2 regions of the Sutcliffiella sp. NPDC057660 genome follow, and region 2 is predicted to be linked to the other one. Evidence: a T-box and tRNA genes for the amino acid it is inferred to sense, from the RefSeq annotation. Region 2 holds a T-box; the other holds one or more tRNA genes.
What was found. The T-box of region 2 lies ahead of ileS (isoleucine--tRNA ligase). A T-box ahead of a tRNA ligase gene usually reads a tRNA of that ligase, here a tRNA-Ile.

Region 1 (3,389 bases), on a different contig from region 2:
TAGACTTAGGATCTAGTGTCTTTGACGTGGGGGTTCGAGTCCCTTCACCCGCATTGTAATTTTATAAGAAGCGGAAGTAGTTCAGTGGTAGAACACCACCTTGCCAAGGTGGGGGTCGCGGGTTCGAATCCCGTCTTCCGCTCCAACAGACTTGCCGGGGTGGCGGAACTGGCAGACGCACAGGACTTAAAATCCTGCGGTAGGTGACTACCGTACCGGTTCGATTCCGGTCCTCGGCACCAGAATTTTGCAGATACAAAATAACTTTTATAAGCGCCCGTAGCTCAATTGGATAGAGCGTTTGACTACGGATCAAAAGGTTAGGGGTTCGAGTCCTCTCGGGCGCGCCATTTACGGGGAGTAGCTCAGCTTGGTAGAGCACTTGGTTTGGGACCAAGGGGTCGCAGGTTCGAATCCTGTCTTCCCGACCATTAAGATTTTGTTTGGGGCCTTAGCTCAGCTGGGAGAGCGCCTGCTTTGCACGCAGGAGGTCAGCGGTTCGATCCCGCTAGGCTCCACTTATAGAAATATAAACTTCACTTTTTTGGCGGTGTAGCTCAGCTGGCTAGAGCGTACGGTTCATACCCGTGAGGTCGTGGGTTCGACTCCCTCCGCCGCTACCAAAAAGGACCTTTAGCTCAGCTGGTTAGAGCAGACGGCTCATAACCGTCCGGTCGTAGGTTCGAGTCCTACAAGGTCCACCAGAAATTCTTATATATGGAGGAATACCCAAGTCTGGCTGAAGGGATCGGTCTTGAAAACCGACAGGGGTGTCAAAACCCGCGGGGGTTCGAATCCCTCTTCCTCCTCCATTTTTTATAAGAATGGTGAGAATTTTATATGTATTACTTTTATTGTCGCGGGGTGGAGCAGTCCGGTAGCTCGTCGGGCTCATAACCCGAAGGTCGCAGGTTCAAATCCTGTCCCCGCAACCAATTGGTCCCGTGGTGTAGCGGTTAACATGCCTGCCTGTCACGCAGGAGATCGCCGGTTCGATCCCGGTCGGGACCGCCATTTTTAATTTAATAGTGGCTCGGTAGCTCAGTTGGTAGAGCAATGGACTGAAAATCCATGTGTCGGCGGTTCGATTCCGTCCCGAGCCACCATTTTTAGATTAACGAACATTAGCCGGTGTAGCTCAGTTGGTAGAGCAACTGACTTGTAATCAGTAGGTCGTGGGTTCGACTCCTATCGCCGGCACCAGTTCTACAAAAAAATAGTATTATGGCGGTTGTGGCGAAGTGGTTAACGCACCTGATTGTGGTTCAGGCATTCGTGGGTTCGATTCCCATCAGTCGCCCTTTTTTTTTGCGGGTGTAGTTTAATGGTAAAACCTCAGCCTTCCAAGCTGATGTCGTGGGTTCGATTCCCATCACCCGCTCCATATGGGCCTATAGCTCAGCTGGTTAGAGCGCACGCCTGATAAGCGTGAGGTCGGTGGTTCGAGTCCACTTAGGCCCACCATTACTAACTATGTTCCATGTACCGTTCCACCATAGCTCAGCGGTAGAGCACGCTCGAATAAGCTTCCTAGAGATTCTACAGCGTACCGATTGAGCAGCATCGTGATTAATCATCCCGAAATCGGGACGTTCGGCGTAAGTGGTCAATTTGTTCGTAAAAGTAATTTATGTACCGTTCCACCATAGCTCAGCGGTAGAGCATTCGGCTGTTAACCGAAGGGTCGTAGGTTCGAATCCTACTGGTGGAGCCATATTCGGGGAAGTACTCAAGTGGCTGAAGAGGCGCCCCTGCTAAGGGTGTAGGTCGTGTAAGCGGCGCGAGGGTTCAAATCCCTCCTTCTCCGCCATCAAAACTCAATCATGCGGCCCGTTGGTCAAGCGGTTAAGACACCGCCCTTTCACGGCGGTAACACGGGTTCGAATCCCGTACGGGTCATCAAAAAGTTGTGGTATTTTTATAAATATCATGGCTTTTTTTATTGTGCGAATTTGTTTGAAAAAGCCATTCTTCTCTTTTCGTCGTAGTGCAAAATATGATCATTTGGTCTTATATAATTTGTGGAACACGGATTTTCTGATTATGAGCATTATCAGAAAATCAAATCCATCCTAAATCAGCCTCTCCTAATCTCCCAAAAGAAACTTCTTCTAACTTACTTTTATACCCCATAGACTCTCCGACAAAACCAAAATTCAAATAATATTTTTATTATTTTTATATAACTTTTAAGATGAAATCGCTTCCACATTTATTCAACCTTCTTTTCCACTAAAAACTTTTCGACAAATTCCCTTATAAAAGAATCGAATATCCTGTCATATTTTCTTTATTGTAAACCCTTACATTTATCCAGTCATATCAAGAACTCTGGAGGGATGGTAATGGAAGCGGTTTCCCTGATATAGCGTATTTTCGACAAAATAACAATATATTGTGAATTTTGCAATTTTGTGTCTAACGATTGGTCCTTGTCGTAAAAAGGAGAATGGTTTAAAAAAGAGAATAGTAAAGTATAACAATAATCTTTTTGAAACTATTCCGAAAGGGTGACGATATTGATTGCAACGAGCGCCACTGATTTTCAGCTGCACCTATTTCATGAAGGGACATTGTATAAGAGCTATGAGCTGTTTGGTGCACATGTAATAAAGCACCGGAAAAAGGTTGTCGGCACCAGATTTACAGTCTGGGCACCTCATGCAACGGCGGTCAGGCTGATTGGGACGTTCAATGATTGGAATGGGAAAGAATACGTATTAGAAAAACTTAATAATGAGGGTGTCTGGAGTATTCAATTGCCAGAAGAGCTAACTGGTCACCTTTACAAATATGAAATAGTGACAAATGAAGGGGAAGTGTTACATAAGTCTGACCCATTTGCATTTCATGCAGAGGTACGTCCTAAGACTGCTTCCATTGTCTATGACTTGGAAGGATACAAGTGGAAGGATCAAAACTGGCGTAGACGAAAAAAGAGAAAGCTAGTGTATGAGAAGCCGATGTTCATTTATGAATTACATATGGGATCATGGAAAAAGAAGGAAAACGGAGAGCTATACTCGTATTTGGAGCTTATAGAAGAATTGATCCCCTATGTGAAAGAGCATAAATTTACTCATATAGAGTTGTTGCCATTGATTGAGCATCCTTATGACAGATCTTGGGGATATCAGGGGACAGGTTATTATGCCGCTACGAGCCGCTATGGCACTCCGCGTGAGCTAATGGCTTTTATTGATGCCTGCCATCAGGAGGATATCGGGGTAATACTGGACTGGGTACCTGGACACTTCTGTAAGGATGCGCATGGGCTGTCCATGTTTGATGGCACTCCAACATTTGAGTATCAAGCCTACAATGACCGGGAAAATGAGGTATGGGGGACTGCCAATTTCGATTTGGGGAAGCCGGAGGTCAGAAGCTTC
Region 2 (3,389 bases):
AGTTTATGGGATTAGTATTAAATTTAATTCAACAGCTGGTCGGCTTTTATATGATAGCACTGATCATCTATATTTTCATGTCCTGGTTCCCAGGTGCCAGGGAGTCTTCCATTGGAAGGATATTGGCTAGAATCTGTGAACCATATTTGGAAATGTTCCGCAGGTTCATCCCGCCGCTGGGTATGATTGATATTTCCCCGATCGTGGCAATTTTGGTGTTGCGTTTTGCATCAGCAGGACTAAGACAGCTTTTCATTATGTTAGGGTTAGTTTAAATCAAGTAGGGAAACCACCAAGGTTCCCTACTTATATTTTGTAAAGTTGAAGTAACCTATGTGATGGTGATTCTAATGAGTATTTATATGCATTTCCGGCCGGAAGAACATGAATTTATCGATCAGGTTCTTGAATGGAAGGAAACGGTTAATGAGCAGTATGCTCCAAAACTGACAGATTTTCTTGATCCTCGTGAGCAGGAGATCATCCAGAGTATTATTGGAGCAAACGATGAAGTCAAGATTCGGCTTTTTGGTGGTGCAGAGGGTGCTGAAAGGAAAAGAGCGTTTCTGTATCCTTCTTACTATTCTCCAGGCATAGAAGATTTCCAGCTTAAAGCATACGATATTTCTTATCCGGAAAAGTTTGTCCAAATCGAGCACCGACAGATTCTTGGTTCATTGATGGGAATCGGATTGAAACGGAGCAAGTTTGGGGATATCTATTTCCACGACAAGAAAGTGCAGTTGGTCATTGGCGAAGAAGTCAGTTCGTATGTGGAATTGCAGCTACAGGAAGTGGGCAGGGTGAAAGTGTCCTTGCAGCATATTCCCCTCTCCAATCTTGTAAGCCCTCAAACCGTCTGGGAAGAAGCTTCCACTACAGCCGCTTCGCTGCGCTTGGATGTCATGCTGGCATCCATCTATAACCTCTCAAGGCAGAAGGCCCAGTTGCTGATTGGAGCAAAAAAGGTCAAGGTCAATTGGAAAGTGGTGGAGCAGTCTTCCTTCGAATGCAGGGAAGGCGACATCCTTTCTGCGAGAGGCTTCGGACGAAGCAAGCTGCTGACGATTGATGGAAAGACGAAAAAGGAAAAATGGAGAATTATTGTAGGAAAACAAAAATAATTCAACTTCCAGAAGGAATTTCCGTACTACTGTCGAATTATGTTTATAAATAATAGAGATTTTAATGGAGGTGGCATCTATGCCCTTAACACCGCTTGATATTCATAATAAAGAGTTTAACAAGGCTTTCAGAGGCTATGATGAAGATGAAGTAAACGAGTTTCTGGATCAGGTAATCAAAGATTATGAATTGGTCATCCGTGAAAAGAAGGATTTCGAAGAGAAGGTCAAAGAACTTAACAGTCGCTTGACCCACTTCAACACAATTGAGGAAACTCTGAATAAATCCATCCTTATCGCGCAGGAATCTGCAGAAGATGTCAGACGTAATGCTCAAAAGGAAGCAAAGCTTATCATTAAAGAAGCAGAAAAAAACGCGGATCGCATCATTAATGAATCCCTATTAAAATCAAGAAAGCTTCAAGTTGAAATTGACGAATTGAAGAAGCAATCCAAAATTTTCCGCAATCGTTTCAAAATGCTGGTTGAGGCACAGTTGGAACTGATCGATAACGATGATTGGGATCATCTGATGGAATATGAGGAAAAAGAGAAAGAATTAGAAGAAAATAGAGTATAACCTTGACTAATTAAGGCTATATTCAGTATAATAACGAAACAATTATCGTTTTTACCATAAGCTATTTATATATGTGAACTTATCATACTTATAAAACGTTGAAAGGGATAGTAGTTTCTTCACACACTTTTACAAGCGACTCGGGGATGGTGGAAGCCCGTGAAAAGCGAAGAAGCGAATATCACCCTGGAGTATCGGACTGAACGCAGCCTGCCTGTAAGTTCGATCGGTTTATCCACGTTAAGGATACTAAAGCGGACTTATTTTTTGCTAAGTCAATTTAGGGTGGTACCACGGGAGTTCTCTCGTCCCTTTTAGGGATGAGGGGACTTTTTTATTTTTTTATAAAATGGATTGTTGGAGGAAAGACAATGGAGTATAAAGATACGTTATTGATGCCAAAAACCGATTTCCCGATGAGAGGGAATTTACCTAACCGCGAACCACAGATTCAACAGAACTGGGATGAAATGAAGATCTATGAAAAAGTACAGGAGCGCACCAAAGGACGTCCAATGTATGTCCTTCATGACGGACCTCCATATGCGAATGGCGACATTCACATGGGTCATGCACTGAATAAAGTATTAAAGGACTTTATCGTCCGCTATAAGTCAATGAGCGGCTATCATGCTCCTTATGTACCAGGCTGGGATACACATGGACTTCCTATTGAAACGGCTTTGACAAAAAACAAAAAAGTGAAGCGCAAGGAAATGTCAGTGGCAGACTTCCGCAAGCTTTGTGAAGAATATGCGTATGAACAGGTTGACCGCCAACGTGAACAGTTTATGAGACTTGGTGTACGTGGAGACTGGTTCAACCCTTATATCACGCTTAAACCGGAATATGAAGCTCAGCAGATCAAGGTATTTGGTGATATGGCGAAAAACGGACTGATCTATAAAGGATTAAAGCCTGTTTATTGGTCCCCTTCCAGTGAGTCTGCACTTGCGGAAGCGGAAATCGAATACCAGGATAAGCGTTCTCCATCCATCTATGTTGCATTCAAAGTTGCAGATGGAAAAGGCGTATTGGAGGATAACGAGCAGTTTATCATCTGGACCACTACTCCATGGACGATCCCTGCAAACCTAGGGATTGCCGTACATCCAGAATTGGAGTATAGCGTTGTGGAAGTGGAAGGAAGCAGATATGTAATCGCATCTGAGCTTGTAGAGTCCGTTTCCAAGACAATGGAGTGGGAAACAGCTCATGTTGTCAAAACAGTGAAAGGTGCCGAGCTTGAGCATATCGTAGCAAAACACCCATTGTATGACCGCGAATCCCTTGTAATGCTTGGCGATCATGTTACTACTGATGCCGGTACAGGATGTGTTCATACTGCACCAGGACATGGGGAAGATGATTTTGTCATCGGTAAAAAATACGGCTTGGATGTACTATGTCCGGTTGATTCCAGAGGGAATATGACAGAGGAGGCGCCAGGATTCGAAGGTCTTTTCTATGATGAGGCAAACAAGCCGATCACGGAAAAACTTCAGGAAGCCGGAGCATTGCTGAAGCTGAACTTCATCACTCACTCCTATCCACATGACTGGCGTACGAAGAAGCCAACCATCTTCCGTGCCACAGCTCAGTGGTTTGCATCAATCGATAAAATCAGAGATCAACTTCTACAAGCGGTTGCGGAAACGAAATGGGTACCTGCTTGGGGAGAAACC

Region 1: it has a tRNA-Ile gene. The T-box ahead of ileS (isoleucine--tRNA ligase) is inferred to sense a tRNA for this amino acid. The anticodon was not compared.

What each region holds. Positions count from the first base shown of each region.
Region 1 is NZ_JBHVHV010000028.1:30,874-34,262, reverse strand. Features, by position in the region: tRNA gene ACFVAD_RS23395 (tRNA-Leu) at 1-53, shown strand, start outside; tRNA gene ACFVAD_RS23390 (tRNA-Gly) at 71-145, shown strand; tRNA gene ACFVAD_RS23385 (tRNA-Leu) at 154-242, shown strand; tRNA gene ACFVAD_RS23380 (tRNA-Arg) at 274-350, shown strand; tRNA gene ACFVAD_RS23375 (tRNA-Pro) at 355-431, shown strand; tRNA gene ACFVAD_RS23370 (tRNA-Ala) at 446-518, shown strand; tRNA gene ACFVAD_RS23365 (tRNA-Met) at 547-623, shown strand; tRNA gene ACFVAD_RS23360 (tRNA-Ile) at 628-704, shown strand; tRNA gene ACFVAD_RS23355 (tRNA-Ser) at 720-812, shown strand; tRNA gene ACFVAD_RS23350 (tRNA-Met) at 859-935, shown strand; tRNA gene ACFVAD_RS23345 (tRNA-Asp) at 939-1,014, shown strand; tRNA gene ACFVAD_RS23340 (tRNA-Phe) at 1,031-1,106, shown strand; tRNA gene ACFVAD_RS23335 (tRNA-Thr) at 1,128-1,203, shown strand; tRNA gene ACFVAD_RS23330 (tRNA-His) at 1,228-1,300, shown strand; tRNA gene ACFVAD_RS23325 (tRNA-Gly) at 1,311-1,384, shown strand; tRNA gene ACFVAD_RS23320 (tRNA-Ile) at 1,388-1,464, shown strand; tRNA gene ACFVAD_RS23315 (tRNA-Asn) at 1,640-1,714, shown strand; tRNA gene ACFVAD_RS23310 (tRNA-Ser) at 1,720-1,810, shown strand; tRNA gene ACFVAD_RS23305 (tRNA-Glu) at 1,828-1,899, shown strand; gene glgB (1,4-alpha-glucan branching protein GlgB) at 2,520-3,389, shown strand, end outside.
Region 2 is NZ_JBHVHV010000005.1:266,684-270,072, reverse strand. Features, by position in the region: gene ACFVAD_RS07460 (YggT family protein) at 6-275, shown strand; gene ACFVAD_RS07455 (YlmH family RNA-binding protein) at 351-1,124, shown strand; gene ACFVAD_RS07450 (DivIVA domain-containing protein) at 1,204-1,704, shown strand; T-box leader at 1,794-2,020, shown strand; gene ileS (isoleucine--tRNA ligase) at 2,076-3,389, shown strand, end outside.